One region of the Vreelandella titanicae genome, then DNA from elsewhere that is predicted to be linked to it. Evidence: predicted binding sites of a transcription regulator. Region 1 holds the regulator's gene; each other region holds the start of a gene.
The links. The regulator LexA, encoded in region 1, represses DNA repair genes until DNA is damaged. The targets are predictions, from matches to a motif close to TACTGTNTANNTANACAGTA.
Positions count from the first base shown of each region.

Region 1 (7,847 bases):
AGTTGGGTGAAAAGCCTGCTGGGCGCGTATCAAAAGCACTATAAATAACGTGTGCAGGCATAATCCCATCTAACTGTGAAGCTAACTGGGTAAAGGGCACAAGATCGTGCTGTTTCATCACTTCTAGCGGGCGATCGTCTATCGGCAATGCAACGTGTGAGTCCGCCGCGACACCACCGTGGCCGGGAAAGTGCTTACCCACAGCGGCCATACCGGCATCGTGAAGCCCCTGAATAAATGCATTGCCCAGCTGGGCTACGTGCTGTGGGTCACTGCTGAAACTACGATCACCAATAACGCTGGATAGACCGCTCTCCACATCAAGTACCGGGGCGAAGCTCAGATCCAGACCGCAGGCAGCCATCTCCATCCCTAACAACCAGCCGGCATCTTTAGCTAACGCCAGCCCCTCTCCCTGGGCAGCGCGGTAACACTCGCCGATACGCGCCATGGCAGGCAGGCGTGTTAACCCCTCTTTTATGCGCTGAACGCGACCGCCTTCTTGATCCACGGCAAGCAGTAAATCAGCACGCACACGGCGAATATCGCTGCAGAGCTTGCGAACCTGATAGCCATTTTCAACGTTGCGGGCAAACAAAATTACGCCCCCTACCGTCGGTTCTAGCAGCAAGCGTTTTTCTGCAGCCGTCAATTTTGGGCCTTCAAGGTCAAGCATGACCGGGCCTAACGGTTGAGTCATCGTGATAGGTCCATGAAAAGGGGCGATGATTCTAGACGATCGTCTAGCGGTGTCAAAATCTGATCAATCAAAGGACTGGCGGCCACCGTGCAACCAAACAGGGGTACCCGGCAACGCTAACGAAAAGATATAGAGCAGATCAGGATTGCGTAAACGAATACAGCCGTGGGACGCAGCAACGCCCATGGGCTCGTCAGGCGGCGTCCCGTGCAGGTAAATATAGCGCCGTTGCGAGTCCACCTGACCACCGCGGTTCACGCCCTTTTCCAAGCCACACAGCCACAGTATGCGGGTCAGAATCCAGTCACGCTCTGGATGCTCTTCGGCGAGTTCGGGCGAAAATGTCTCGCCCGTCCAGCGGCGACCTCGAAACACCGCATTTTCGGGCATATCACCGCCAATGGCCGCGCGCACATAGTGCCACCCGCGAGGGGTTTTACCACTGCCGTTGCGCTCCCCGCTTCCGGCAGCACCGGATGAAATAGAACACTCATGGAGCACTTTTGGCCCTCGCCAACAGCGCAGCAACTGTTCGGTAGTATCGATCTCCAGCCAGATATGTTCCGTTGGAGGTAGCTCAGCTAGCGTAGGAGTTCGCATGTTTTCCTTCTTCTGGCTTGGCACCGTCAAGGGCTATGGGTAACGGCGCATTCATAGCAGCCACCACTACCGGGAGCAATCGCCTGACCAAATCACGCACAGAGACCTGCTCGTGGTAATCCTTCTCCGCGATATCGCGTAGCGCATCGAGGCCAGACAGGGTAAAGATTACCGTGCCGAGCACAAAGTGTAGCCGCCAAAAACGCTCGGCGTCAGGCAGATCCGGCGTTGCTTTGCGCACAAGCTCGGTGAAGCGTGTAAACACATCGCCATACTCTTCCTGGATATAACGTCTTAGATGTCCCTGTGCTTGACTGTAGGCAAGACCCAGCAGGCGCATAAACACTTTCAAACTATTGCGCTCGGCGGGCACCGCGAGAACGGTAGTTGCCATGGTCTCGAGCAGTGTTTCCAGCGGGATAACGCGCCCGGCGTGTTGGCCCTCGAGCTCATCTAGAGCAGTATGAAAGCGCTGACTAAACGGATCCAGGTAGCGGGCAAAAACGGCCTGAATCAAGGCTTTTTTGGAACCAAAATGGTAATTAACAGCGGCTAAGTTAACCCGCGCTTTGCTAGTGATGTTGCGCAGCGAAGTTTCAGCAAAACCCCGCTCTGCAAACAGCACCTCGGCGGTGTCGAGTATACGGGTCACCGTATCAGATTGAGCCATGTCGCTCTCCAGGGAAACAGGTGTTTAAAACATAGCAAAATACTATGCCATAACGTAGGCGGGCTCAACGCTTGATTTATTGACAAAATGTGACGTATTAAATAAGCAGAAACTTAGTTTCAAACGATTAGAAAAATTGCATAGACATCGGCAATAGGCACTGACAAGCCATATACTGGACAGAGGAACATACTGTATACTTAAACACTTATTGATTAAGTCGACATTTAACTTGTTACTGTCTATTCACTATTTATGGAGTCTGGTATGTCGCGTCCGCTAACCGCTCGCCAACAGCACGTGTTTGATTTTATCGTTAAGACCATGGGCGAATTTGGCTACCCTCCTACCCGCGCCGAGATTGCCAAAGCACTTGGCTTCCGCTCACCCAATGCGGCTGAAGAGCACCTGCGCGCGCTGGAACGCAAAGGTGTTATTCGCATTATCCGCAACACCTCTCGCGGCATCCGCCTGCCCAACCAGGAACCTCAAGAAGTCCTGGATAGCGCAGTCACCGCCTTACCCACAACCAACGTGGAAGCCCCACCCACTGGCCTGCCTGTGATCGGGGAAGTAGCTGCCGGCAGCCCCATTTTGGCCGCCGAACATATTGATCGCTACTGCCCGCTACCGGCCGAGTACTTCACTCCCAAAGCTGACTATCTGCTGCGCGTACGCGGCCTTTCCATGAAGGATATTGGCATTTTGGAAGGTGATTTACTGGCGGTTCATCGCACTGACCGGGTTCGCGATGGCCAGATCGTGGTTGCCCGCCTGGACGATGAAGTAACGGTTAAACGCTTCAAACGCCAGGGGCACCAAGTGACGCTGTTTGCAGAGAACCCTGATTTTGCGCCCATTGAAATCGACCTGCGCTCTCAAGCGCTCGATATTGAAGGCGTTGGAGTCGGCGTAATTCGTGGTGGCAACGGCCAGGCACTCGGCTAATAAATCCGCTACTGCAGGTCGATATAGCGGTGGTCATTGAAGGTGGCCACCCAGTTTGGGTGATAGACCAGCAGGATGCTCAGCAGCATGCCAGTAATAAATGCCTCTGAAGGCATTAGCAGTGGTAAAAAACGCGCATACTCCTGGGCGAGATAGATCGCCTCAGGGTCTGTACCCGCGACGATAATCAGCACTACCGCCGCCAAGCCTCCTCCCAGCGTTGCCAGCGCCGCGCCAAAAAAGCCGCAGGCAAACAGAAATACCATCAAGTTATCCGGCAGGCGGCGATCTACCAGCCGCCATACCGTGCCAATAACGGCCGCCGGGACGATCCCGGTAACCAGCACATTTGCCCCCAGCAACATCCACTCATTGCGGCCAATCACCACCATGGCAATGTTGATCAGCACGTTGCTAATCAGCGCTAATGGCGCTTTAAAAACGAGTGTCATCAATACTGTAAAAACAAGGTGTAGCGTTAGCCAATCAACAGCCTGGGCACGAAGCTGCCACATCAGCATCACCGCCAGCGTAGCACCCAGCCAGCGGTGCTGAAGCGCTGAATCCGCTATCAACACCTGCCAGGGCCGCCCCCAAAGCGCCCATGCGATCACTGCTAACGAGAGTAGCCAGGTGAGCAGCAGCGCCCAGGGCGCTAATACACTTTGCGCAAATGACATGGCGGCCTCTCAGGTTGATGGGCGGGCATTATAGAGTACTTAGCTAAATACCACTGTCTTGTTGCCATGCACCAACACACGATCCTCTAAGTGCCAACGCAAACCTCGAGCGAGCACGGCTTTCTCCACATCACGACCAAAGCGGACTAGATCAGTAGGCGTATGACAGTGGCTAACGCGATGGATATCCTGTTCGATGATGGGGCCTGCGTCGAGTTCCTCGGTCACATAGTGGCAGGTAGCGCCAATCAGCTTAACCCCCCGCTGGTAGGCCTGGTGGTAGGGCTTAGCCCCGGCAAAAGAGGGCAAAAAGCTGTGGTGAATATTGATCACTCGCCCCGCATAGCGCGCGCACAGCTCAGGGGGCAGTATTTGCATATAGCGCGCCAGCACCACGCAGTCGGCGCGGGCACTGTCGATTTCGGCCTGAACCTTGGCAAACGATGCTTGCTTATTGTCGGGGTCGACCGGTACATGGTGATAAGGAATACCGTACCACTCCGTCAGCGAACGCATATCATCATGGTTGGAGATAACCCCGACAATGTCGCAATCCAGTTCCCCCGCCTGCCAGCGGTAAAGTAGATCTACCAAGCAATGTGACTCCCGCGACACCATCAGCACTACGCGCCTACGCTGCTGGGTATCCACCAGCGACCACTGCATATTGAATTCGCTGGCTATCGGTTCAAATGCCGCGCTCAGCGCTTCCGCCGACATACCTACCGAATCCGCCAGAATTTCGTAGCGCATAAAAAAGCAGCCGGTTTCTAAATCGGAGTGCTGGCTAGCTTCGGTAATGGAGCCACCCTGCTGGGCAATAAAGCTCGATACCCGTGCAACAATACCCACCCGGTCAGGACAGGAAACTACTAAACGATAATAATGAGACATGTGAGCTACTCTTGACCTATTGCTAAGTTAATTATGACAAACCAGCGGCTTAGGTCGCATAGTGTATCGGAAGGCCATGGATGATTGTTAGCTGCCCCTGCCTTCCCGTATAGTTAAGTCACTACTTTTTAGGTTTTTCATAACAGATGCATTCACCACGCGTTCAAATTCGTCCCCGTCGTCGTCCACCGCTGCGCATGTTGCCGCTGGGGGGATGCGGTGAGATTGGAATGAATCTAACGCTATACGGCTATGACGATCACTGGATAGCCGTGGACTGCGGCATGATGATCCGCCAGGATCTTCCCAACTCGCCACTGCAGGTACCCAATCTTGATACGCCGAAAGCACTAGGGATCATGCCCAAAGCGCTATTTATCACCCATGGTCACGAAGACCACATTGGTGCCGCAGCCTGGCTATGGCCGATGTGGAACTGCCCCATTTACGCCACCCCGCTGGCGGCAGGCCTGTTGCGGCTAAAATTTGCCGAGCATCAGCTTAGCAGTGCGGCTATCCATGTCATTGAACCTGGCGAGGCCCTAGAGAGCGGTCCATTCACGCTGCGCTATTTACTTTTAACCCACTCCATTCCCGAAAGCTGTGCGCTAATAATGATGGCCGGTGGCTATCGCGTTTTACATACCGGCGACTGGAAACTCGATCCTGAACCGATTATCGGCACGCCGATCAGTGCAGCCCTCTTCAAGTCCCTTGCCCCGGTTGACTTGGTAGTGGGCGATTCCACTAACGCCCCCATGCCCGGGCACTCCGGCAGCGAGGGGGACGTCGCCCGCGCCCTGACAAAAACCCTCAGCAACTGCCAGGGCCGGGTGGTGGTCTCCTGCTTTGCCAGTAACCTTGCCCGGGTGTTAGCGATAGGGCGCGCCGCTCAGAAGTGTGGCCGACGCATTAGCTTGATGGGCCGTTCAATGGAGCGCATGGTCAGCGTTGCCCGGGGGCTCGGCTATATGGATGATTTACCGCCTTTGGTGCCCAATCATGACTTAGGCTATCTTCCCCCGGATGAAGTGGTGATTATCGCCACCGGTAGCCAGGGTGAGCCCCGAGCTGCGCTACAGCGCCTCGCCCAGGGTCGCCACCCTTTTGTGGATCTTCAGCCGGGCGATAACGTTATTTTTTCGGCTAAAGCCATTCCTGGCAATGAACGCCCCATTGAACAGCTTAAAAAGCGTTTGGCGCACTTAGGTGTCAACCTCTACGACGAGTTCAACCACCCTGAACTGCACGCTACCGGGCACCCCGCTCAGGATGAACTGATCAAGCTGTATCAGTGGGTCAGGCCAAAACATCTCATACCGGTGCATGGCGAAGCCCGCCACCAACAGGCTCATCAGACTATTGCCAAACAGCTAGGCATTAGCGCTCCATTGACGCCGGTGAACGGCGATCTAATTTGCTTTGACAGTCACGGGCTGCGCTGTGAGTCGCGCTATCCGCAGCCGCCCTGCATAGTCAGTCAAAACAGCGTGGTGCCCCACCCTGGCCTTGAGGTGCACGACGCCAACAAGGCCCGTCGCGGCAGCTTATACTTAGCGCTGCCGGTGACAGCTACTGACACTGGATGGGCGCGTATTGGCCGTTTGATGCTGGATGCCTCGGGGGCCAGCCCGCTGGATGAAGATAGCTTTAATGATTGGCTGGATGATCAGCTTGAGGAGATTGCAGCAGAGACGCTTGCCGACTTGCGCCAAGCATTACAGCCTCGCATGGTGCAGTGGCTGGCGGAGCATATGCAGCACCTGCCCGATGTACATCTACAGATTATGGCCGCCGAAATGCCCGAACCTGCTGCGTATGAAAGTGCCGCTAACCGTTAGAGCGGCATCATTCAACGACGGCTATAAAACCCAGATTGCTTCACTGCGTTCGCAATGACAGTTTCGTGTCAGTGCAACGAGCACAGTGACGCGGCACTTCACTCCCACCGCGCTGCGTCCTGTTGATCAGAGTGACGCTCTTTGACCCAATACTCGCCCTGGGCAGAGTGCTCTTTCTTCCAGAAAGGCGCCTGGGTTTTCAGGTAATCCATAATAAAATCGCAGGCTTCGAACGCCTCACGCCGGTGTGCGCTGGCTACGAGTACGCGCACAATCGGATCGCCTGGCCCCAGGTAACCGACACGATGAATAATCCGCACCGCTTGGAGCGACCAGCGCTGCCAAGCCTGTTCACCAATCTCCGTCAGCGTACGCTCGGTCATTCCCGGATAGTGTTCCAGCGTTAACCCTGTGACGTCTGGCGTTTCATTAAAATCACGCACTAAGCCGGTAAAACACACCACCGCGCCAATATCACTACGCCCCGCCAAGGCATCGTCATAGCCGTAGTCCATTGGAAACGGGGCTGCTTGAATCGTTACTTTAATATCCAGCTTATTATCCACCCTCACCCCCCTGTTACTGGCGGGAAAAACGCCACTTCGTCATCATCGGTCACTAACGCCTCGTCATTGGCCATGACCTGATTAATCGCACACAGCGTACGCTGGTCGGTGAGTTGTTTAAAGCGACTATCCTGCTCGGCCAGCGCGGCTTTTAATCCACTAATGTCGCGGCTAGCCAGTTGATCGAGACTCACGACGGTCTCACTTTCGCCTACCCGCTCGCGCAGTTCGGCTAAAAACTTAACCCGCACGCAGGGTGAAGGGCAGCGCTCGCCCAAGCTGACTTCTCCGGCTACGCCGTCACCGGTAACAATCGGCGCCTGGGTGCTCATACGCTGGTAGTCGCCACGCTGACCACCTTGCTTGCTGTCGAGTTGTATAGCCTCGATACGCATACCTTTATCGACCGCTTTGCACATATCGTAAAGCGTCAAACAGGCTACCGAAACAGCGGTAAGGGCTTCCATTTCGACCCCAGTGCGTCCATTCAAGCGACACAGCGAGGTCACATGAACGCAGGATTCGGCCACATCAATATCGAACTCAACAGAAACCTTGGAGAGCGCCAGTGAGTGACAGAGAGGAATCAGCTCATGAGTACGTTTGGCCGCCTGAATACCAGCGATACGCGCGGTGGCCAGCACATCACCCTTGGGCAGTTCACCATCGCTAAGCAATTTCAGCGTTTCAGGCTGCATTATAATGCGCCCGGAGGCGACTGCTTCGCGGCGGGTTTCCAGCTTATCGCCGACGTCCACCATATTGGCTTCGCCACGGGTGTTAAGGTGGGTCAGATGCATGTTGTCACCATTGCTGTTTTGAAGACATACGTTTTGAAGACGTATTTTTTGAAGACATCGTATCGTTTTTAGCGCTTAACCAGGTCACTACCCATTGTGCAACCGCTTCGCTATCGTCTAGATCTAACTGAGCCACCGAAGCCGCCAG
Region 1 covers NZ_CP059082.1:3,430,141-3,437,987, reverse strand. The annotation lists gene nagZ (beta-N-acetylhexosaminidase) at 1-700, opposite strand, end outside; gene HZS52_RS15865 (L,D-transpeptidase) at 764-1,300, opposite strand; gene HZS52_RS15860 (TetR/AcrR family transcriptional regulator) at 1,278-1,970, opposite strand; gene lexA (transcriptional repressor LexA) at 2,238-2,918, shown strand; gene HZS52_RS15850 (energy-coupling factor ABC transporter permease) at 2,927-3,598, opposite strand; gene purU (formyltetrahydrofolate deformylase) at 3,638-4,492, opposite strand; gene HZS52_RS15840 (ribonuclease J) at 4,723-6,333, shown strand; gene moaE (molybdopterin synthase catalytic subunit MoaE) at 6,432-6,899, opposite strand; gene moaC (cyclic pyranopterin monophosphate synthase MoaC) at 6,902-7,699, opposite strand; gene mobB (molybdopterin-guanine dinucleotide biosynthesis protein B) at 7,704-7,847, opposite strand, start outside.

Region 2 (7,847 bases), 1.2 Mb from region 1:
AAACCGCACTCCCACTCATTGCTGCAGTTCCAATAAATGACGCGGTAGATGGGTAGCGGTGATCTCGACGTGCGGATCTTCATGTGCGAACCGCAGTGCGGGCAGCTGAAGCGCAGACGGCTGAACGGCACGGTGTTCTGTTGGTTTGCCTCTTCAGTCACTACGGCCTCCTGGTACGGGGTAAAGGGCGCGGCCACGGCCGGTGAGCCCTTGGGTGCCTTTGCGTAAGCGCCTGCGGAGTAGCCACTCGGCGGCGTCGTCCAGGCTTTGCAAATCCTGCTGTTCGCATACCTGCTGCAGCACTGCCTCCAGCTGGTCATCCAGCGGAAGGCGTAAATCGCTGCGGGCGGGTTGGTCAGCCATACTTCAGTGCTCCTTGAGGCCCTCAAAAGGGCCTGCGTTTACGACGCCTGCTGAGGCATAGTGCTAACAGAGAGATCAGCAACGCCCAGCGTCTCCAGTGCTTCTTTCAGCACCAGTTGACGCAGCAGCGACGCCCGTTCGATGCCGGTGTAATCCACCAACGCATCGATCAGTTGGGCCTCGTACTGATCCAAATTGAGAGCGGCGTAGCGAGTACGCACACGTTTGGGGTCCTGGTACATGGCAAACATCCTTATGCAGGCAAGGTCATTCGGCGTTCAGGGTTTCTTGGTCGTACTCGGCGATACCGCGGAGCAGCAGCATGCGGCCGGCGGCCGACATCGAGCGCATTTCCAGCTCCTGAATGCGCTTCAGCTCTTCCCGCTCGCTTTCGGTGAGGTGAATCATGACGGGGCAGTTACACCCCTTGGGGGCATAAATCGGCTTTGGGGTAATGGTGTTAGTGGTGGCCATGGGTTAGGCTTCCTTAATAGAGTGAAAGACTTTGAACAAGGCGGCCGAGCGTCTGTATTAACGCTCGTAAAGGCGTACCAGCTTGCGCTGCAGGAAGTGTTCATCCATGTAGGTGCGCAGTTCGCAAAGGGCGTCTTCGATTTCATCGCTAGAGGCGTTACAGGCCAGCATCAAAGCAGCGAGTTCGCCCACGGCTTCGGCGGTGATGCGCTCTTCCAGCGCTTCAAGATCCGCCAGCGGGTTAGGCGTGTTGGTGCCGCGCTTCAATGCGGTTTCGATGTGGCGGCGGGTGTGTTCAGAGCAGCGATCAAGCTCTACCTCGATCCCGCGGAACAGGGTGGTCTGAGTGGTAGGCATAAGAATGGTGGCAATGATGGTGACCATGGCAGTGGTTTCCTTAATTTCAGTAACGCCCTAGGAGGGCTTTAGTTATGTCTGAACTACGTGTACTTGATCCTAAACACGGGCCAGAACATGCCGCTCATGAAATGGTGATTGAGCTTGTTCGTGCTCAAACTTTTGAGGTTAAGCACTCGGTTGCTATGAATAAGGCCTACGGTGAAAACCTTGCAGACGCTGTTATTGCGGCTCACAAGAAATTGACTGAGTACTACCAGACGTTGGCGAAGTGAGCTGAGCCAGCCCCGTGCGGAATGCATGAGCCAAGTCAGTAGCTCGCTTTTGCAAGTCATCACCAGCGAGTCCTTGCTTGGCTAACTCCCCGACGGTTTCTACCAACACTCGGCTCGCCAGTGTTTGGTGATGGCCAAGGAGGGGCTGTTGGGGTTGCGGTTTAGCAGAAGTGACCATGGCAGTGGTTCCCTTTGCGTTGTGTTATAGAGTGAAAGACATGAATAGAATGGTTCATAAAAATGAACCTGTCAATAAGGATGGTTCATGAAAATGGTCATTGGCGAGCGCTTAAAAGAAGAACGCGAACGACTTGGACTGAGCCAGACGGCTTTGGCTCTGATTGGTGGTGTCGGAAAAACGACTCAGATCAAATACGAAAAGGGCGCTAGTAGCCCTGATTCTTCTTACTTGTCGGCGGTTTCTGATGAAGGCGTTGATATTTTTTATGTGCTCAAAGGCCAACGTTCAGGATCAGCAACTCCTCAACCTCTAGGGGTTGCTTTAAATGAACCATCACCAGAGCTTTCCCCTGTGAAGATGTACGACATCGAAGCTGCTGCCGGTGCCGGACGCAGCTTTGAAGGAGAGCCGATAAAAACCATCCTGCACTTTCCCAGCAGCGAGTTGGCCGAGCAGGGGCTAGACCCTGCGCAAGTGGTGGGCGTTAAAGTGCGTGGCGATTCAATGCTCGGGACGCTAGACGATGGCGACTGGGTATTGGTGGATCGCAGCAACCGCGACCCGAAACAGGAAGGCGTGTTTTTGCTGTTGGTAAGCGGCGAGAGAAGGATTAAGCGGGTGCAGCGCTTGGCGGGCGGGGCGTTGTACTTGATTAGTGACAATGAGCATTACCAGCCTGAGATGATCAAGCCGCAGGATATGCATGATGTGGAGATCTTGGGGCGGTGTGAGATTCGGATTGGGCGGATTGTGTAACTGTAAAACCATTAAGACATAAAGGCGGTTTTGAGACTGCTAGATAATGAAAAGAGAGGTGGGGAATGCCTGTTTTTACTGTTACAGATTTTTCATACATAGCAACGTCCGATGCCAAATTAAAACAAGGCCGTGAACGGAGTTTAAAGAACAGGCCTTCCTACGCTCATTACCGTGACTACTATCTCAGCCTGAGACAAGCAATAAAGGGTCTATTCAAGCACCAGCGCAGTTTTGACCACCTGCGTGATATTGCAAAAAAGTCTCATAAAGACAAGCAAGAAAACTATTCAAAGATTGCCGAGAATTTTATCACTTGGGCACAGGGGAAAAACATTTATCACTATGATCCCCCTAAAGCGAGTTATCGGTATAGAGATACGGAAGTTCTATGCAATCCTGAGCTTTACTATAAAGTAGATGGTGAAGATCGTTTGCTAAAGCTGCATTTCAACAGTAGTAAAAAAATGAACCAACAGCGGGCAAATATTATCTGCTTTCTAATCAGCGAGTCATGCGATGTTTCTATCTCAGAGTGCCGTGTTCTTGATCTTAGTATGAAGAAAATCTATAGTTTTAAAGGTTCGCCTGATATCCAGCTTGAAATGGTAGAAAGTGAAATAAGGCGTATAGAAAGTGAGTGGGATGACCTCTGATGAAGGTTGGTATTTAAGCCTTTAATGGATTTTTATTGATGATAAAATTCTTGGATTGCCAATGCTTATATTGATTTCTTTTCTGTCTAGTTTTTTTTGTTTGGTTTGGGCTGTTCTAGACACCTCATTTGCAAGTGTTGCTGCTTTTTTAGCCTCTATCGTCGTTGTTACCACATTTATCTACCAAAAGAAGAATTCGTCAAAAAGTCAGAAACAGCAGATCAAAAACGGACTCGGTATACAAGCGGGTAGAGATGTAAGTATAGGCGGTAAGCAAGAGGGAGATGACGATGTTAGATAAAGATAAACAAATCCAAAAGGCCTCTGGAAGCGCTCTTGCTGTTCAAGCTAATCGTGATGTCAATATAGGTATGCAATACAGTGATGTTAAAGATTTAGTTATATTGTTACTGGAGCGTAATTTTCCCAAGCTTAGAGAAGAAGCTGTAGCTGAAGCTAGGCTATATGTTGGAAGGTTTTCTGAAAAGCTTTTTGAAAAGATTTCCAGGCTTGAGACTGATGTAGCAAGTGAATTGAAGCGACCTGATATACAAGCAGCTATCAATGAAGGTATAGAGTATTCCGCTAAAAGAACCGATAGTGCAGAATTGGATACTATTTCTGAGTTAATAGCTCATAAGGTTTCATCTGAGAAAGGCTCTTTAAAAAGCATTGTAATCGATCAGTCGATAGAAATGCTTTCTAAGTTAGACTTGAATTTGATTCGTTTTTTTGCATTTTCATATTATTTAAGAAGAGTTACACCAACTGAGGGGACTGACGAGAAGTATGCTATAGAGGCGGTGTATGGATATTTCTTAGAAAGGTTTTTTCCTTTAGTGGAGATCGAGCCTGTTGACTTAGGTTACTTGCAATATTTGGGAGCTTATTTGAGTGGGAAGCGCTATGAGGAATCAACTAGCGCTAAAATCTGTAGGAATTTCACTTTCGATATCTCTGTTGGAGAGTACCAAAAACCATTTTTACAAGATAGTGTTATGTTGGCTACGTTTCCATATCTGTGTGCTTTAATTGAAAGATTTGGCTTTAGTACTGTTTGTGATTTTGATCACGTTCCGTTAAATAAGGTTTGTGAGTATATTGGTTTATCCTATCTTCGGGGAACGTGGCCCCATTTAATTGATCCCTATGGTGATTTTTGACTAGACAGATAGCAGGCGTGCAGATGCGAGTGAATTACTTTAGGCCTGCTGTGTTGAGCCTGGCCTTATCAGCCGCCCCCTCATCCGTATACACCTTCATCAACTCATCCCAATTCGTCGTATAGCGCGGGCTTCGGTTCGCGCAGCGTCGGTGCCATGGGGCGTTCTTTTCTGTCAGCCCCAGCGTACCGTTTCCTTCCCCATCTTTTTGTTCAGCGCGCCCCTGGACTTGATTAATCATCTAAGCCGATTAACTTGCATTGGCCCTACTCGGATGATTGATATAAAATAATTGGTTGTTATATACGGTATCTCTTTATGAATTTTTAAATAAATAAGTGTATTTATAGGTCTGTTTCGGTATGGCTTAAATATTCTCAATTTTTATTTTTAGTAAATAATTTATTAAAATCTAATCCTGTGGTTACTAAGGCTAATAAATGTGATAAGTCTTTTTCTATGCTTTGACATTTTAAAATTAGCTGGTCTAATTTTTCTACAGTATAGTGGTTGTTTTTGGGTGATGCTCCACTTTTGTTCCTGCTGAATTTAGTTGTTCTGAAGCTACTGTATTCAGTTCCAGGCGCGCTATAACCTATTAATGAAACACTGTGTGCCAAATCATTTCTTATTTCAATTATTGATTTAATATTTTTAAATATTTTGTTGATAAGCTTTTCTCGTTGAGTGTCTAAGTTTTGGGTTTCTGAAACTAGCGAATGCAAAATATCCTGTAATGGATATGCAGTGTGTCCTGCTAATAATATTTGAGTTACTTGTTGATTTTTTAACCCTTGAGAATCTAAAATAAAAATAACCACTTGTTGCATTTTAAAAACTATATGTTCGAACCTTACTAGAAATTCCCCATAAGCCCTGTATTGCTCGTTTACCTCTTCACTGTACTCTCTCATTCTATTACCTTTGGTTTGTTAGTTTTTTAAATAAATTACATTAATATAAATTATTTTTAATTTATTAACAACGCTTAGAAGGTTGACCTTTCTTAGCGGCATTCTCGTCCGTATACGCCACCATCAGCTCACCCCAATTCGTCGTATAGCGCGGGCTTCGGTTCGCGCAGCGTAGGTGCCAGGGGGCGTTCTTTTCCGGTAGGCCCAGGCGTACCGTTCCTTTACCCATCTTCTCGTTCAGCGCGTCCATGGTGGCCATTAGCTTTTGGCTGCGTTGGCGTTCCTCTTCCGTTTGCGGTGTATCCATCAGGCTCAGCTGCTGGCGGTTCTCGTCGGTCAGGTCGATCAGCATCACGCCCGCTTTCTTGTAGCCGTACTTTGGCCGGTAGATCTTGCGCAGTGCTTCCTGGGCGGCGTGGAGGATGTCGCGGGTGTCCTGGCTCGGGCGCTCCATTTCCACCGCCAGGCTGGGGGAGTATTGGGGCAGGTCGGGCCGGAAGCGGTCGGTTTTGAGAAACACCAGCACGGCGCGGGCGAGGCTCTTTTGCTCGCGTAGTTTTTCGGCGCCCCGTTGGGCGTGTTGGCGAATAGCGCCCTGTAGGTCGTAAAGCTGTGAAGTGGGTCGGCCGAACGATCGGCTGGTCATAATGCGCTGGCGTGGTTCGTTAACGTCGTTCATCTTCAGGCAGCTAATGCCGCGTAGTTCCAGCACCGTGCGCTCCATGTTCACTGAGAATTTGCGCCGCAGGCGTTTGGCGTCCGCTTCGCGGAGATCCCAGGCGGTGTTGATGCCCAGGATCTGCAGGCGCTCGTTGAGCCGTCGGCCAACGCCCCATACATCGCCTACCTCGATCTGCTTTAGCAGGTGTTTGGCGTCGTCGCTTTCCGCATGAAGGATGCACACGCCAGGGTAGCCGGGGTGCTTTTTGGCAATGCGGTTGGCCAGCTTGGCCAGGGTATGTGTTGCGGCAACGCCAACACACACGGGGATGCCGGTGCCGCGGCGGATCTTCGCGTGTAGGGATGTGGCGTGTTCCAGCAGCGCTTCAGGCTCGAAGCCATCCATGCGCACGAACATCTCGTCAATGGAGTAGGGCTCTACACCGGCGGTTTCGCGCTCAAGGATGCCTTGCACCCGGTGGGACATATCGCCGTAAAGCTCGTAGTTAGAGGAGTGCAAGACGATCTCGCCGCGATCGACCAGGTGGCGCACCTGGTGGGCGGGGGTGCCCATCTCGATACCCAGCGCTTTGAGCTCATTGGAGCGGGCGATAATGCAGCCATCGTTATTGGACATAATGCCCACGGGGCGGCCTTCCAGTTTGGGGTTGAACACCCGCTCGCAGCTCACATAAAAATTGTTGCAGTCCACCAGGCCAATCATATTGAGCTCCACTACTTGTGTAAGACTGTTAATTTATACAGTATTAACAGCCTGGGAAGCGACAGGCAACCGCTAATATACGTCGCTTAATGTGGAGCAAGCACAGGGCAACAGCATGCGAGTAAATTACTTAGGGCCAGCAGTGGTGGGCGTGGAGCACCCAGCAGTGGCCGAAATGGATAGCCGAAAATTTCCGCCCAGTTGTTTTCTGGTGGAGATAAGCGAGGATGCCCGCCCCGGCGGGCCGTGGATGGAGGGCGATGTGCTGGTGGTGGATGAGGCGCGTTCGTTTGGCCACGCCGATTTAGTGGTGGCGGAGGTAGAGGGAGAGTACCGGCTATTCAAAGCCCACCGTGTGGGCAGCCGCTGCCGGTTGTTGCCCACCGCCGGTGGGCAGGGGTGTTTTATTACTGCTAAGCAGTACCGAGGGGTGGTGGTGAGGCAAGCCAGGTGTTGGGCGGTGTAGGTTATTTCTTACAAACAGATGGCAAAATGCTTACATGCTTTGCTCAGTTAATTTGGCATAGTGGTGTGGTCGCCTAATAGCACGCGTGGCGGAAACGCTTCGCCAGAAGATTGCGGCAAACAAAACCCTCGGCCATGTTGTATGGCCGGGGGTTTTTTGGAAGCTGGAAAATTAAGACAGGCGAAAAACGGACTTCTGAGCGCGCTTCTGTGCTTCCTCAGCGCTCAGGCTGACTTTGACATTGCCTTGCCGTTTTGCGGCAAGATAGCGCTTACGTGCGGCCTCAATGGTTGCCGCCTTGCGCTGCTGCTGTGTGATGTGATCATTCGCGTATAAATGCATAGCATGTTCCTCTCTGGGAGGTATAGGGCGTTAGACCGTTAGCTAGGAAATAAGCTCCGTAGCGTCGGTAAAGCCTTCTGTAATAGTGGCACAGCTGGGTATTGTCATCAACGGCGCAGCCATAATAGCCCGAGCCATGCATATCTTGATCAAACAGGCTAATGGACTCCAGCAAGCCAGAGCCGAGCAGGTTCAACTCCGTTAAAGAATAAGGGGGTAAACCTAACTGATGCCGAGTGCGGTAACCATGGGCCGGGTTGTCATCCAGCAGGCTATCCAGCGTATCAAATTTGATTTCGTAGGCATCTTCTGGGATGTGAACGCCAAGCTCCTGGGTCACTTTCAGTGCGGTGTTATCGTCCCAGGCTGGCCGAGGAATAAATAACGCGCCGTAGTTAGTTCCTGCCAGCGAAAAATGCTGAACCTGTGCCCCTGGGAGGGCGGTTTCGTCAATAAATTCCCGATTACCAAAAATAATGCCCATGCCGCCTCCTACAAACGGGCTGAACATTATGT
Region 2 covers NZ_CP059082.1:4,655,174-4,663,020, reverse strand. The annotation lists gene HZS52_RS21500 (ogr/Delta-like zinc finger family protein) at 1-161, opposite strand, end outside; gene HZS52_RS21495 (hypothetical protein) at 154-363, opposite strand; gene HZS52_RS21490 (hypothetical protein) at 402-605, opposite strand; gene HZS52_RS21485 (hypothetical protein) at 631-837, opposite strand; gene HZS52_RS21480 (hypothetical protein) at 895-1,221, opposite strand; gene HZS52_RS21475 (hypothetical protein) at 1,269-1,469, shown strand; gene HZS52_RS21470 (XRE family transcriptional regulator) at 1,735-2,406, shown strand; gene HZS52_RS21465 (hypothetical protein) at 2,472-3,062, shown strand; gene HZS52_RS21460 (hypothetical protein) at 3,124-3,363, shown strand; gene HZS52_RS21455 (LPO_1073/Vpar_1526 family protein) at 3,353-4,225, shown strand; gene HZS52_RS24790 (DUF4113 domain-containing protein) at 4,260-4,466, opposite strand; gene HZS52_RS21445 (hypothetical protein) at 4,603-5,139, opposite strand; gene HZS52_RS21440 (Y-family DNA polymerase) at 5,204-6,523, opposite strand; gene HZS52_RS21435 (S24/S26 family peptidase) at 6,639-6,989, shown strand; gene HZS52_RS21430 (hypothetical protein) at 7,161-7,331, opposite strand; gene HZS52_RS21425 (hypothetical protein) at 7,312-7,815, opposite strand.
Region 2: a site for LexA is predicted at 6,547-6,566, ahead of HZS52_RS21440 (Y-family DNA polymerase). Genes of this name have one in related genera too.

Region 3 (7,847 bases), 240 kb from region 1:
GTGTCTGGTATCGCCGTGCCACCCAAGAGAAAGCTCTTCAGCACAGTATCACCGGCTATGCCAAAAACTTGCCCGATGGCCGGGTTGAAGTGTTGATGTGTGGTCACTCCGACGCAGTCAAGCTGCTAAGCGAATGGCTATGGCAGGGCTCAGAAGGTGCACAAGTTACCCATGTAGAGCTCGAGGTGCTGGATAACTGCCGCGCCCCGAGCCACTTTGCCACCCAGTAAAGCCTATTGGGAGCCTCTAATGAGACGGCAGGTCTCTATTGGGCACCTTTCCATTCAAGGATATTGTTAGCTGTCAGGCTAACAATATTCTGGCGCGCTTCTGGTGTAATCCAGGCGTTGTGAGGCGTGACGATTAAGTTTAGCGGCTCGCTGAGCGCATCCAGCAGTGGGTGCCCATCTCTGGGTGGTTCAGCGGGCAGCACATCAACGCCTAATCCACCCAGCTTGCCGCTGCGCAACGCCTCTAACGCTGCCACTTCATCGATAACCCCGCCGCGGGCGCAGTTGACCAGTAGTAGTGAGTTCTTGGCGCGCGCTAAGCGCTCCCGGTTGATCAAGTGCTTGGTGGCCTCGCTCAACGGGCAGTGCAGGCTGATAACATCGGCATCGGGAAGCAGGTCGTCCAGGGCAGGCCGCTTATCATTAGCTTCGTTGCCGGGGCGGGCGGCAAAGGTGACCTGCATGCCAAAGGCCTCCGCCAAGCGTGCTACTTCGGTACCTAGCTCGCCTTGCCCGACCATGACGAGCTGTTTGCCTGCCAGTTGGAGCGTTGGGTAATCCTGCAAGCAGAAGAAAGCGCTACGCTGCCACTCGCCTGCGGCAACATCGCGCTGATATTGGGGAAGACGATTGGCTAACGCGAGCATGAGCATCAAAGTGTGTTGGGAAACGCTAGCGGTGCCGTAAGCCGCCACGTTTTTAACGTCAATGTCGTGTTCTTTTGCACTTTCAAGATCGATATTATTGAGGCCTGTCGCCAATACGCATATCAGCCGCAGTTTTGGCAGTTGCTGCAGCGTTTCGGCGTCCAGCACGACCTTGTTCACGATCGCTATATCGGCGTTAGCAAGGCGTTCCCGCGCTTGTTGCGTGGTACTCTGCTCAAACACCTCAAGGTTTGAAACCGTCTCTTTAATGGCGGCCAAATTGATCTCGGGGCCGAGACTTTGCGCATCCAGTATCACCGCATGGGGCATTTTCTTCTCTCCATTAACCGCAGGGGGCTGTATAACCTTGCTCGTCAGGGGGCACAAAAGGGTATAATGGCGGCGCTTTATCAACCGCAGCCTTGGAATTTACCCCGACTGGCCACATATTGCAGCCTGGCAGCGTTTGTGTTCGCCATTGTTCTTTCTTTTCAGAACGAGTCTTTTAGATAGAACTGGATTTGTCAGAGCTGTTTCCTTAGAGCTGAGTCGTTAGAATCAGTTCTGTCAGAACTAAGCTTGTCAGGGTTGAGCTTATTAGGAGTCATTAAGATGCCCATCTATGAATATGAGTGCAAGGCCTGCGGCCATCGCATGGAAAAATTGCAGAAGATTAGCGCCGATCCTCTCAAGGATTGCCCTGCATGCCAAAGTGATGGCTTGGAACGGCTTGTCTCGGCAGCGGGATTCCGTTTGGCCGGCGGCGGTTGGTACGAAACTGATTTCAAAACGGGTAGCAAAAAGAACCTGGCCGCTGATGGCAAAACTGCCTCTGCAGATGCCGGTAAATCAAGCGATTCCAGCGCTACCGCTAAGAGCGACACTCCCAAAGACAAGGGCGCCGCGGCATAGCCGCGGCAGTCAGGGTCGGGACGCCCGCGACACACTCATTGCCACGTAACAGAACAGGATTTGACATGCGCAGCCATTATTGCGGCCAGCTAAACGAAACTTTGGTGGATCAAACGGTTACGGTATGCGGATGGGTTCATCGCCGCCGTGACCACGGTGGGGTAATTTTCCTCGATATGCGCGATCGCGACGGCATCGCACAGTTCGTGGTCGACCCTGATACCGCCGAGGCATTCGCTAATGCCGACCGTGCCCGCAGTGAATTTGTCCTGCGTATCACTGGTCGCGTTCGGCTGCGCCCAGAAGGCACCCAAAACGCCAACATGCCGACGGGTATGATTGAAGTGTTGGCAAAAGACGTTGAAGTGCTCAACACCGCCGTTACCCCGCCATTCCAGCTGGATGAGCATGGCAAGGTCGGCGAAGAAGTGCGCTTAAAGCATCGCTATATCGATCTGCGTCGCCCGGATATGATCGAGAAGCTGCGTCTGCGCTCGCGTATTTCGCATAACGTGCGCGCGTACCTCGAAAACCAAGGCTTCCTGGATATCGAAACGCCGGTACTCACCCGCGCTACGCCAGAGGGTGCTCGTGATTACCTGGTGCCTAGCCGTACCCACGCGGGTAGTTTCTTTGCACTGCCTCAGTCGCCGCAACTGTTTAAGCAGCTGTTGATGGTGGCGGGTTTTGACCGCTACTACCAAATTGCCAAGTGCTTCCGCGATGAAGACCTGCGCGCTGACCGTCAGCCTGAGTTCACCCAGATTGATATCGAGGCGTCGTTTGTGGAAGAGAACGACATCATGGGCATTACCGAAGCCATGATTCGTCAGCTTTTCCAGGACGTGCTAAAAGCCGAACTCCCTGAGTTCCCGCGCATGACCTGGCAGGAAGCGATGGATCGCTTCGGTTCCGATAAACCGGATCTGCGTATCCCGCTGGAACTGACCGATGTGGACGACCTGATGCAGCAAGTCGACTTCAAGGTCTTCTCTGGCCCTGCCAGCGCTGATGATGGTCGCGTCGCGGCGCTGAAAGTGCCCGGCGGTGCCAAGTTGTCGCGTAAAGAGATCGACGAGTACACCAAGTTTGTCGGCATCTACGGTGCCAAAGGGTTGGCGTGGATCAAGGTCAACGAGCGTGCTAAAGGGCTTGAGGGTCTGCAGTCGCCGATCGTCAAGTTTATGGAAAACATCGTTGAAGAGCTGCTCGACCGCGTGGGTGCAGAAGATGGTGACATCATCTTCTTCGGTGCCGATAAAGCCCGTATCGTTAACGAAGCCATTGGCGCGCTGCGCGTCAAGCTCGGTGCTGATCTGGAGCTCTATACTCAAGAGTGGGCGCCACTGTGGGTAGTCGACTTCCCAATGTTTGAAGCCGACGACAGTGGTCGCCTGAGCCCGCTGCACCACCCCTTTACCGCGCCTTCCTGCACACCGGAAGAGCTCAAGGCAGACCCCGCCAATGCGCTTTCACGCGCTTACGATATGGTGCTCAACGGTACCGAATTGGGCGGCGGCTCTATTCGTATCCACGATCAGACCATGCAGAGCACGGTGTTTGAGATTCTAGGCATCGGTGAAGAAGAAGCCCAAGAGAAATTTGGCTTCCTGCTGGATGCACTTCAGTATGGTGCACCGCCTCATGGTGGCTTAGCCTTTGGCTTGGATCGCTTGGTCATGCTGATGGTCGGTGCCAAAACTATTCGTGAAGTCATCGCCTTCCCGAAAACCCAAAGCGCTGCCTGTTTGATGACCAATGCACCGGGCGAAGTCAGCCCCGAGCAGTTGAAAGATTTGAACATCCGCCTACGTCAGAAAGTCAAAGCGGAACCCGCCGCCGAATAAATCGGTTTGGATGGCTGCTCAACACCGACGCCACGGCGTCGGTGTTTTTGTATGTTCTAGTCACACGAGTATCGACGCCATGGAAGAGCAAAAGCCCGTCGTACCCATTCGCATTTTGGGCATAGACCCTGGCTCCCGGGTAACCGGTTACGGGGTGATCGACATTATTGGCGTTAAACCCTGCTACGTAGCGAGTGGCTGTATCCGCACGGCAGAAGGGGCCTTGGAGCAGCGCTTGGCGCAAATTTACGCCGGTCTTAGCGAAGTCGTCGGCCTGCATCGACCCTCCCAGGTGGCCATTGAGCGGGTATTTATGGCCAAAAATCCCGATTCAGCGCTGAAGCTTGGCCAGGCTCGGGGGGCGGCAATGGTGTGTATGGCCAATCATGGCTTGAGCCTTGCCGAGTACGCCGCGCGGCAGATCAAGCAGGCGGTGACCGGCCAGGGCGGCGCGGACAAAGAGCAGGTGCAGCATATGGTGACCGCCATTCTGCAGCTCTCCGCTACTCCCCAGGCCGATGCCGCCGACGCGTTAGCCATTGCGTTAACCCATGCTTATAACGGCTCTGTGTTTAGCAGCCATGGCTTGCCCGCTGCGCCATCTCGGGGCCGCCGTCGCTCAACTGGACGCTGGCGGCTTTAATTCCCGCTGTACCGCTGGCTGAACTACTGGTCACCTGTACAGAGTCGCTTTATAGTAATCACCTGTTTTTCACTCTATTTTTTTCATTCCGGTGCGAGCGTATTTATGATTGGACGTCTGAGTGGTCAGCTAGTGGCAAAGCAACCTCCCTGGATTGTGATCGACGTTCATGGCGTAGGTTACGAACTGGAAACCTCAATGAATACGCTGGTCGCACTTCCTGCAATTAACGAGAGCGTCTCATTATTCACCCATTTAACCATTCGTGATGATGCCCACTTACTCTATGGCTTCGGCCGTGAGCATGAACGTGCTCTGTTCCGCGCCTTGATCAAGGTCAATGGCGTAGGGCCCAAGCTTGCACTCGCCATCCTGTCGGGTATGGACGAAGACGCCTTTATGCGCTGCGTCCGTGATGACGACAGCAAAGCGCTGACAACCCTGCCAGGAGTGGGTAAGAAAACCGCAGAGCGGCTGATTATTGAAATGCGCGACCGTTTTCCCGAGTGGGAAGATGGCAGCGACGCGCTACTGCCCCTTGAAGCCACCAATGGCCGTGCTTCTACCCGCGATAGTCTTGCCGATGCGGAAGCCGCGTTAGTTAGCTTGGGGTATAAACTGACTGAGGCGTCGAAAATGCTCGCCGATATCGACCCCAATCAGTCTACCGAAGCGCTGATTAAAGCCGCGCTCACCCAGCGCATGGGTGGCTAAGCAGGCAGCGGTGTGAGTACGAAATTGTGAGTAGTGGATAGACCTTTGTGAATAGACCTTTTGAATCGCCATAAAGAAGAGCACCTATGTTAGAGCACGATCGGCTGATCGCCGCTGAGCCTGAACAGGGGGAGGGGCGCATTGATTACGCGATTCGCCCCAAGCGGCTGGATGACTATATTGGCCAGCCGCGTGTGCGTGAACAACTGGAAATCTTTATCGGCGCCGCACGGCTGCGTGAAGAGAGCCTGGATCACACTCTGGTATTTGGCCCCCCAGGGTTAGGTAAAACGACCCTTGCGCATATTATTGCCACCGAGATGGGCGTCGGTATGAAGTCGACTTCCGGGCCGGTACTCGAGCGGGCAGGCGATCTAGCCGCCATGCTGACTAATTTAGAGCCTGGCGACGTACTCTTTATCGATGAAATTCATCGCCTGTCACCGGTGGTCGAAGAAGTGCTCTACCCGGCCATGGAAGATTTTCAGCTTGATATTATGATTGGCGAAGGGCCTGCGGCACGTTCGATTAAACTGGATCTTCCCCGCTTCACCCTGGTGGGCGCGACTACCCGGGCAGGATTATTGACCTCCCCGCTGCGTGACCGATTTGGTATCGTCCAGCGGCTTGAGTTTTATAACCTGGAAGAGCTAACAGAAATTGTCTCGCGTTCGGCGCGCTTGTTAGGCGTTGAAACCAGCCACGATGGCGCCATTGAAGTGGCCAAGCGTTCAAGGGGCACGCCGCGAATTGCCAACCGACTGCTACGCCGTGTGCGGGATTACGCCGAAATGAAAGGCAACGGCGTCGTCGATGTCGCCATGGCTGATGCGGCTCTCAATATGCTTAATGTGGATCACCACGGCTTGGATCATATGGATCGGCGGCTACTGCTGGCCATGATCGATAAATTTGACGGTGGGCCGGTGGGGATTGACTCACTCGCTGCGGCGATCAGTGAAGAACGTGACACGATCGAAGACGTTATTGAGCCCTATCTTATTCAGCAGGGCTTGATGATGCGCACTCCCCGCGGTCGGGTGGCCACCCGCCAGGCGTGGCTGCACTTTGAGCGCGTGCCCCACGAACAGGCAACCGATATGGAAGGAGAACGCCGTCCGTGAGTAGTTGCACAAGAGAAGGTTACCGACTGCCGCTGCGCGTTTATATGGAAGATACTGACGCAGGCGGCATTGTCTACTACGTTAACTACTTGAAGTTTATGGAGCGTGCGCGCAGTGAATGGCTCCGCCAGTTGGGCCTGAATCAGCAAACGCTGCTAGACGAAGGTACTCAGCTAGTGGTATACCGCTTGGCCTGTCACTACGCGAAACCGGCTTGCTTGGATGACGCGTTGGAAATTAGTGCTCATGTTACCGATGTTGGGCGCTGTCGGATGACATTTGAACAGCAGGTTTGGCGTAATGAGGAACTCCTATGCTCTGCCACAGTCGAGATAGCCTGCTTAAGCACCGAACGTTTACGGCCAAAAGCATGGCCAGCATCGCTTAAAGTTTTGACCCAGGCCTCTTAACCAAGAGGTCACTCACTGCGTCGGCAATCCCGACCCTAATAGATTGATGAGGGCACCTGTGAACGATAACACCATGTCCATTCCCCATTTGATAATGAATGCCAGTACTGTAGTGCAACTGGTAATGCTGCTGCTACTGGTGGGGTCGATCCTCTCTTGGGTAGTGATTTTTCAGCGCAGTATTGCGCTGGGCCGCGCCAAGAAAGAGTACAACCAATTTGAGGAGTCTTTTTGGTCAGGTGTCGACTTAAACGAACTCTATCGTGAGATTCCCGCCGATGACCCGCGCCACGGCGCCGAGCATATTTTTCAAGCCGGTTTTCGTGAATTTAACCGTTTGATGCCTAAAACCCGTGACCCGGATACCGTGCTGGAAGGCGTTCAGCGTAGCATGCGCGTAGCGTGGTCTCGGGAAGAGGATCGCTTAACCCAGCATTTAGTGTTTCTTGCCACGGTAGCCTCAGCTAGCCCCTATATCGGCTTGTTCGGCACTGTATGGGGCATCATGGGGTCGTTTCAGGCACTATCACTGACTCAGCAAGCGACCCTTGCTACGGTGGCTCCCTGGATTGCTGAAGCGCTCATTGCCACAGCCATGGGTCTATTTGCGGCGATTCCAGCGGTGATTTTCTATAACCGACTATCCAACTCGTCTTCTCGCCTGCTGGGCAAATATGAAGACTTTGCCGAAGAGTTTCACGCTATCCTGCACCGCAATTTGCAAGGTCGTGACGGCAAACCGAGCGCCAGCTAAGGGAGAGAGCCATGCAAGGACCATTCAATCGTAGCGGCAAAAGCAAGCCAATGGCGGAGATTAACGTCGTCCCTTTCATTGACATCATGCTGGTACTGCTGGTGGTCTTTATGATCACCGCGCCCATGTTGACCCAGGGCGTACAAGTTGAGTTGCCGCAAGTCACCTCTCAGCCCATTGATATCCAGGAGGATAATGATCCGATCATTATCTCGGTTGATAGCGACGGTGGGTACTTCATCACGCTTGGGGAAGACTCCACGTCGGTGTCGCTGGATGAGATGTCCTCACGAGTGACAACGATTATAGAGCGTCGCCCAGGCACACCGGTAATGGTACGCGGCGACCGTAATGTGGCCTACGGTCAGATTGTCGTCTTGATGAGCACTCTGCAAGGCGCTGGCGTGGCTAATGTGGGGCTGCTATCTGAGCCGTCAAAAGATGGGTAAGGGCAAGGCGCAGCACATGGCACTGAAATCCCCGCGCGATCCTCAAGACGTCGGCTATAAGTGGCCGACTGTTCTGGCGATAGGTGTGCACGTAGCGATTGTAGCGTTTAGCTTGAT
Region 3 covers NZ_CP059082.1:3,671,413-3,679,259, reverse strand. The annotation lists gene HZS52_RS17020 (acylphosphatase) at 1-230, shown strand, start outside; gene HZS52_RS17015 (D-2-hydroxyacid dehydrogenase) at 266-1,207, opposite strand; gene HZS52_RS17010 (FmdB family zinc ribbon protein) at 1,490-1,789, shown strand; gene aspS (aspartate--tRNA ligase) at 1,855-3,636, shown strand; gene ruvC (crossover junction endodeoxyribonuclease RuvC) at 3,716-4,279, shown strand; gene ruvA (Holliday junction branch migration protein RuvA) at 4,385-4,993, shown strand; gene ruvB (Holliday junction branch migration DNA helicase RuvB) at 5,080-6,117, shown strand; gene ybgC (tol-pal system-associated acyl-CoA thioesterase) at 6,114-6,527, shown strand; gene tolQ (protein TolQ) at 6,586-7,281, shown strand; gene tolR (protein TolR) at 7,293-7,730, shown strand; gene tolA (cell envelope integrity protein TolA) at 7,747-7,847, shown strand, end outside.
Region 3: a site for LexA is predicted at 4,304-4,323, ahead of ruvA (Holliday junction branch migration protein RuvA). Genes of this name have one in related genera too.

Region 4 (7,847 bases), 1.9 Mb from region 1:
TCGCCATGCTCGGTCGCCGTTAGGTGGATATTGGCCACCCCTTCCATATGCTCAGGCAGCGCCGTCATTTCAAAGTAGTGGGTCGCAAACAGCGTTAGCGCGCGTCCTTTTGCCAGATGTTCAGCGCTTGCCCAGGCGAGCGACAGACCGTCAAAGGTACTGGTGCCGCGGCCAATTTCATCCATCAGGATCAAGCTTTGCTGGGTGGCATTGTGGAGAATGTTGGCGGTTTCAGTCATCTCGACCATAAAGGTAGAGCGCCCGCCGGCCAAGTCATCCGATGAGCCAATGCGGGTGAATATTCGATCCAGCGGGCCGATCTCGGCGGCATCGGCGGGCACAAAACTGCCGCAGTGAGCGAGAAGGGCGATGAGCGCCGTCTGACGCATATAGGTCGATTTACCGCCCATGTTGGGGCCGGTAATAATCAGCATGTGCTGGTCAGGATTGAGCGTCACGTCGTTGGGCACAAAGGGTGTCTCGCTCACCTGCTCGACCACCGGATGTCGTCCCGCGTCAATTTGAATCCCGGTGGTTTCGCTGAGTGTTGGACGCACCCAGTTCAGCGCCTCGGCGCGCTCGGCAAAGGCGCACAGTACGTCCAGTTCCGCCAAGGCTTGCGAGGTGCTCTGCAGCGCGTGAAGGCTTGCGTTGAGATCGCCAAGCAGGCGATCGTAGAGCCATTTTTCACGCGTCAACGCGCGAGATTTAGCGGAGAGTGCCTTATCCTCAAACTCTTTGAGCTCGGGGATAATGAACCGCTCGGCATTTTTAAGTGTCTGGCGGCGAATATAGTCGGCGGGCGCCTGCTGGGCTTGTGAACGCGGTAGTTCGATAAAGTAGCCGTGCACCCGGTTGTAGCCCACTTTGAGATTGGCTAGCCCCGTGCGCTCGCGCTCGCGAAGCTCGAGCTGAATAAGATAGTCGCCCGCGTTTTCGGCCATGCCACGGTGCTCATCCAGCTCTGAATCAAAGCCATCGGCAATCACCCCGCCATCGCGGATCACCACCGGCGGATTTTCTACCAGCGCCCGGCTGAGCATATCGGCCATTTCTGGGTAGGGGCGAATATGCGGGCGCAGGTTATCCAGCGCACTGCCGCTCTCAACCTCGCTAAGCTGTTGCTCCAGTTCCGGAAGCGTTACCAGTGCATCCCGCAGCCGTGCCAAATCGCGCGGGCGGGCGCTATACAGCGCCACCCGGGCCAGAATGCGCTCCACGTCGCCCACCGCGCTCAACGTCTCGCGCAGCGGCATATAGGCGGCATCCAGGCTTAGCAGCGCCACACCCGCATGACGGGCCTGGACAATCTCGCGTTGACGCAGTGGCCGATTAAGCCAGCGTTTGAGTAGCCGTGAACCCATGGCGGTGGTACAGGTATCCAGCACGCTGGCCAGGGTGTTGTCGCTGCTGCCGCCCAGGTTGATATCAATTTCCAGATTACGGCGGCTGGCAGCGTCGATCACCACCGCGTCGTCGCGGTTCTCAACGCTGATGGCGGTCACGTGGGGCAGGCGCGAGCGCTGAGTGTCCCGGGCATAATCGATCAATACCCCGGCAGCAATTAGCGCAGAGGTTAAGTGCGCACAGCCAAAGCCACGTAAATCCTGCACTTCGAACTGGTCGCAGAGGCTACGGGTAGCGCTTTCCAAATCAAACAGCCACTCGCCCTGGCGGCGCAGGCTGCGTTTCTGCGACCAGGCCTCGGGTAGCGTTAAGCTTTCGGGTACCAGCAGCTCGGCCGGGGAGAGACGCGTCAGCTCGGCGAGCATTTCGGCTTCGCTGTCTACTTCCAGTACGTTGAAGCGACCACTGGAGAGCTCCAGCCAGGCAAGGCCCCAGCTCTCTTTTCCGGGAGAAACGGACACCAGGACGTTGTCGCGGCGGGCATCGAGCAGCGCTTCATCGTGGAGTGTGCCAGGGGTGACGATACGCACCACTTGGCGCTCAACGGGCCCTTTGCTGGTCGCGGGGTCGCCAATTTGCTCACAAATAGCGACCGACTCGCCGCCAGCGACGAGGCGGGCCAGATAGCCCTCAGCGCTGTGATAGGGGACGCCCGCCATCGGGATAGGCTTGCCGCCTGACTGCCCACGCTGGGTAAGGGTAATATCCAGCAGTGCGGCGGCGCGCTTGGCGTCGTCGAAAAACAGTTCATAAAAATCCCCCATGCGGTAGAACAGCAGTACCTCGGGGTGCTCGCGCTTGATCTTTAAATATTGCGTGATCATGGGCGTGTTAGGGGGAATGGCCTGTGACATGGGCGTCCTGATTGAGCAATTTCTTTGAGAAAGCTAAACGCAGTATTCTACGCTGAATAGACGACTCACTTGAAGGAGCGACCATAGTGCCCAGCGAAACTAGCCTGAAAAATCTTGATTTAACCCTGTTAGCTCAGCGGCTGGGGCGGCTGTGTAAGCAGTTGAATGTGGAAGTGACCGCCGCTGAGTCATGTACGGGGGGAGGCATTGCCAGCGCCATTACCGAGGTGGCGGGTAGCTCTGCTTACTTTACGACGGGCTATGTGACCTATGCGAATGCTGCTAAAACGCGCTTATTGGGGGTGCCTGAGACCACGCTGGCCGAGCACGGTGCTGTCAGCAAGGAGGTCGTCAAAGCCATGGTGCTGGGCGCCTGTAATGAAAGTGGCGCGGGCTTAGCTGTTGCCGTTAGCGGTGTTGCAGGCCCAGAGGGGGGGAGCGCTGAAAAGCCGGTGGGTACGGTTTGGTTGGCCTGGGGAGATGCTGCTGCCCAGGAAGCTGAATGCTTTCACTTTCCAGGTGACCGTCAGTCGGTGCGAGAGCAGGCCGTGCGTCAGGCCTTGGTTGGGCTGGTGGCGCGCCTGAATGAGCGCGAGAAGGCGAGCAAGACGAACCAGCCGTAAGAAAAAGGCGCATATGCAAAAAGGCTGTTGATAAAATAGATGAGAGAAAGCGCGATCAAGGATTTGTTTACGGCGCAATCTTTGGCATACTACTGGCTAATTATACAGCTTGTTATGAGGAATCTCTGAATGGCTCAGGATGACAACCGCACTAAAGCGCTAAACGCTGCACTCACCCAAATCGACCGTCAGTTCGGCAAGGGCACCGTCATGCGTCTAGGCGACGCACCGCGTGTCGTCATGCCGTCGGTTTCCACCGGTTCATTGGGTCTGGATATCGCCCTCGGCATCGGCGGGCTGCCGTTTGGCCGTGTGTGCGAAATCTTTGGCCCGGAATCGTCGGGTAAAACGACCCTGACCCTTTCGGTGATTGCTCAGGCGCAAAAACAGGGCAAAGTGTGTGCCTTCGTCGATGCCGAGCATGCGCTTGACCCCAGCTACGCAGAAAAGCTAGGTGTCAACCTGGATGATCTACTGATTTCCCAGCCGGACACCGGTGAGCAGGCGCTGGAAATTACCGACATGCTGGTACGCTCTGGCGGTGTTGACGTGATTGTTATCGACTCGGTCGCTGCGTTGACCCCGCGCGCTGAAATCGAAGGCGAAATGGGTGATTCCCACGTTGGCCTACAGGCGCGTTTGATGTCTCAGGCACTGCGTAAAATCACCGGTAATATCAAAAACGCCAATTGCTTGGTGATCTTCATCAACCAGATCCGCATGAAGATCGGCGTCATGTTTGGTAGCCCCGAAACCACCACTGGTGGTAACGCGCTGAAGTTCTATGCCAGCGTGCGTCTGGATATTCGTCGTACCGGCTCGGTGAAAGTGGGTGATGAAGTCACCGGTAACGAAACCCGCGTGAAAGTAGTCAAAAACAAGGTGGCACCGCCATTTCGTCAGGCTGAATTCCAGATTCTTTACGGCAAGGGTATCTACCACGCCGGTGAGGTCATCGACCTGGGCGTGCAGTGCAACCTAGTCGACAAAGCCGGTGCCTGGTACAGCTATAAAGGTAAGAAAATCGGTCAAGGTAAAGCCAATTCAGCGCTGTATCTGGAAGAGCACCCGGAAATTATGCTCGAAATCGAAACGCAGATTCGTGAGCAGCTCTTGGCCAAGCCCGATCCTAAAAAGGAGAAGGAAGATGCGCCTGCCGAAGCAGCGGCAGAATTGGATGCGGGTGATGACGATCTGCTGTAAGACGATACTCACTAAGCTAATGCTAGCTAAGATAAGCTGATGGCATTCACCTCCCAGCGTGATGCTACGCCCCGTGATATCGCCATTGGTTTACTGGCTCGGCGCGAATACTCCCGCGCCGAGCTTGCTCAGCGTCTGAAGAAAAAGTCTTTCGACGATGCCGCTATTGATGAGTGCCTGGACGCCTTGGTTGAACAAGGGCTGCAGTCTGACGCGCGCTTTGCGGCCAGTTTCGTGCGCTCGCGCATACTGCGTGGCCAAGGCGTGATTCGTATTAAAGGCGAGTTGCGCCAGCGCGGCATAGACCAGGAAACCCTTGCCACCGCTTTTGAAGAAGTGGAGGGGGGCGAGCAGGTCGACTGGTTTGAGCTGGCCCGGGAAACCCTGGCGCGGCGTTTTGATAGCCCCGGTGAGACCCCCAAAGAGCGCGCTAGGCGTGAACGTTTTCTCGCTAGTCGCGGCTTCGATTTTGAACAAATTCGCTACGCGCTCTCCTGTCTGTAATACGTTTTCCCCAGCCTATACAATACCCCCTCTTACATTTCTAGTAGCGCTCTAATACGCTTGTTCATCCAGTTGTTTACGTGGCTGTTTGCCTTTCTGCCACTAAGTGCGGCTTTAGTCGTTTGACAACTGCGCTATAATGGCTGCTTTGCGACCCCTGAGGGTAGCGGCAACAGCGCCCTGGGACATCACGCTTTCTTGTTACGGATACCCTATGAAAAGCGCAGAGATTAGACAGGCCTTTCTCACCTTCTTCGAAGAGCAGGGGCATACGATTGTACCCACCAGCTCATTAGTGCCGGGCAACGACCCGACGCTGCTGTTTACCAATGCCGGTATGGTGCCGTTTAAAGATGTGTTTCTAGGCCGCGATCCGCGCCCTTACGTGCGCGCCACCTCTGCGCAGCGCTGCGTTCGCGCGGGCGGTAAGCATAATGATTTAGACAACGTCGGCTATACCGCACGCCACCACACCTTCTTTGAGATGCTGGGTAACTTCAGCTTTGGCGACTACTTCAAGCGCGACGCCATTCGCTTTGCCTGGGTGTTTTTAACCGAAACGCTGGGACTCCCCAAAGACAAGCTGTGGGTAACGGTACACATCAGCGATGACGAAGCTGAGCGCATCTGGAAAGATGAGATTGGCATCGACCCTGAGCGCTTCTCCAAGCTGGATGAAGATAACTTCTGGCAGATGGGCGACACCGGCCCCTGCGGCCCCAGTTCGGAAATCTTCTTTGATCACGGCCCAGAGGTTTGGGGGGGGCCGCCGGGCAGCCCGGAAGAGGATGGCGATCGCTATATCGAAATCTGGAACCTGGTGTTCATGCAGTTTGATCGCGATGCCCAGGGCACGCTCAACCCGCTGCCCAAGCCCTCCATCGATACCGGTATGGGGCTGGAGCGTGTCGCCGCTGTCATGCAGGGCGTCCACTCCAACTATGAGATCGACCTGTTCCAGAACCTGCTGCAAGCCGCTGCGAAAGCGACCGGGCACCCTGATACCACTACGCCTTCGTTGCGCGTAATTGCCGACCATATCCGTTCCTGTGCCTTCCTGATTGCTGATGGCGTGCTGCCTTCCAACGAAGGGCGCGGCTATGTCCTGCGTCGGATCATTCGCCGTGCAATTCGTCACGGCCACAAGCTGGGCGCGGTTGAGCCGTTCTTCCACAAGCTGGTGGAGGCGCTGGATGCGGAGATGGGCGATGCCTATCCGGAACTGCGTGAAGCGAGCGATCAAATTGCCCGTGTACTGCTGAAAGAAGAAGAGCAGTTCGCACGCACCCTGGATCACGGTATGGGGCTCTTGAATGCGGCACTGGCCGAGTTGGATGGCAAGGTGCTGCCGGGTGAGACGGTGTTTAAGCTTTATGACACCTACGGCTTTCCCTTCGACCTTACCGCCGACGTCTGTCGTGAGCGTGGCGTTAGCCTGGACGAAGATGGCTTTCAGCAGGCGTTAGAGGCCCAGCGTGAACGCGCACGGGCGGCCAGCCAATTTGGCGCCGACTACAGTGCCTCCATCGAGTTGGAGGGCGAAACTGCCTTCACCGGCTACGACCGTTTGGAAGATCAGGCCAAGGTAACCGCGCTGGTCGACAGCGAGGGCAATCCACTGGCAGCGCTGGAAGCGGGGCAGAAGGGGGTCGTGGTACTAGACCGCACGCCGTTTTACGGCGAGTCAGGCGGCCAGGTGGGCGATACCGGCTACCTGTATGTCGACGGTGGCCGTTTCCAGGTCACTGATACCCAAAAGCAGAGCGGTCATCATCTTCACCAGGGCATGATGGTAGAAGGCTCGCTAAGCGTTGGCGCAAGCGTGCGTGGTGAAGTGGATGCCAGCCTGCGCACAGCCACCATTCGCAATCACTCAGCCACCCACCTGCTGCATAAAGCGCTGCGCATGGTGCTGGGTGATCACGTACAGCAGAAAGGCTCGCTGGTGAACGCCGAGCGCCTGCGCTTCGACTTTAGCCACTTCGAGCCGATGACCGCCGAGCAACTGGCGGAAGTCGAACGGCTGGTCAACGAACAGATTCTGGCTAATGTGCCGACCAAGATCGAGCAGATGAGCCTGGATCAAGCCAAGGCCAAGGGCGCAGCAGCGCTGTTTGAGGCCAAATACGCCGAGAACGTGCGCGTGCTGACCATTGGGGCCGATGACTTCTCGATCGAGTTATGCGGTGGTACCCACGTGGCACGCAGCGGTGATATTGGCTGCTGCCATGTGATGAGCGAAGTGGGCATTGCTTCTGGCGTGCGCCGCATCGAAGCGATCACCGGCGAAAATGCGCTGGCCCACTTTCGCGAGCAGGAAGCCCGCCTCGAGCGCTTGGGTGAGCGCTTGAAGACCAAGCCTGAACAGGTCGAAGCGCGGGTAGAATCACTGGTTGAGCGCAACCGTAGCCTGGAAAAAGAGCTTGAGCAGCTCAAGGCCAAACTAGCCAGTGCAGCGGGTAGCGATATGCTCAGCCAGGTGCAGGAGGTCAATGGCGTGAAGCTGCTGGCGACGCAGCTGGATGGCGTATCAGGCAAAGATTTACGCGGCATCCTTGACCAGCTTAAGAACAAGCTAAGCTCTGGAGTGATTATCCTCGGCGTTGCCGACCAGGCGGCGGGCAAAGTGAGTTTGATCGCTGGGGTCACCCAGGATCTGACCGGCCGAGTGAAAGCCGGCGAGCTGGTGAACCATGTTGCCTCCCAGGTAGGAGGGAAGGGCGGTGGCCGCCCCGACATGGCCCAAGCGGGAGGTAGTCAACCCGACGCCCTGCCGGATGCGTTGAAGAGCGTACCAGCATGGTTGGAAAACGTTCTTAGCTAAACCTCTGGGCCGGTGGCATTATTGTCACCGGCCTTATTATTTATTTAAAACTTGTGACACTTTCACCCTCCATTCCCGAACGCATAGGAAAAACGGCATATGGCACTATACGTACAGAAGTTCGGCGGCACTTCGGTGGGCTCTGTCGAGCGTATCAAGGCCGTAGCGGAAAAGGTTAAGGGCTTCCGCGATCAAGGCCATCAGGTAGTGGTCGTGGTCTCCGCCATGAGTGGCGAAACCAACCGCCTGACGGACATGGCACAGGCGCTTAACGACGATCCCGCACCGCGCGAGATGGATATGCTGCTGTCGACCGGCGAGCAGGTAACTATTTCACTGCTCGCTATGGCGCTGCAGCAAATCGGTGTGCCAGCCACTTCGCACACAGGCGCCCAGGTAGGTATTCATACCGATAGTGCCTATACCAAGGCG
Region 4 covers NZ_CP059082.1:65,194-73,040, reverse strand. The annotation lists gene mutS (DNA mismatch repair protein MutS) at 1-2,261, opposite strand, end outside; gene HZS52_RS00340 (CinA family protein) at 2,345-2,884, shown strand; gene recA (recombinase RecA) at 3,014-4,087, shown strand; gene HZS52_RS00330 (regulatory protein RecX) at 4,127-4,591, shown strand; gene alaS (alanine--tRNA ligase) at 4,806-7,415, shown strand; gene HZS52_RS00320 (aspartate kinase) at 7,515-7,847, shown strand, end outside.
Region 4: a site for LexA is predicted at 2,975-2,994, ahead of recA (recombinase RecA). Genes of this name have one in related genera too.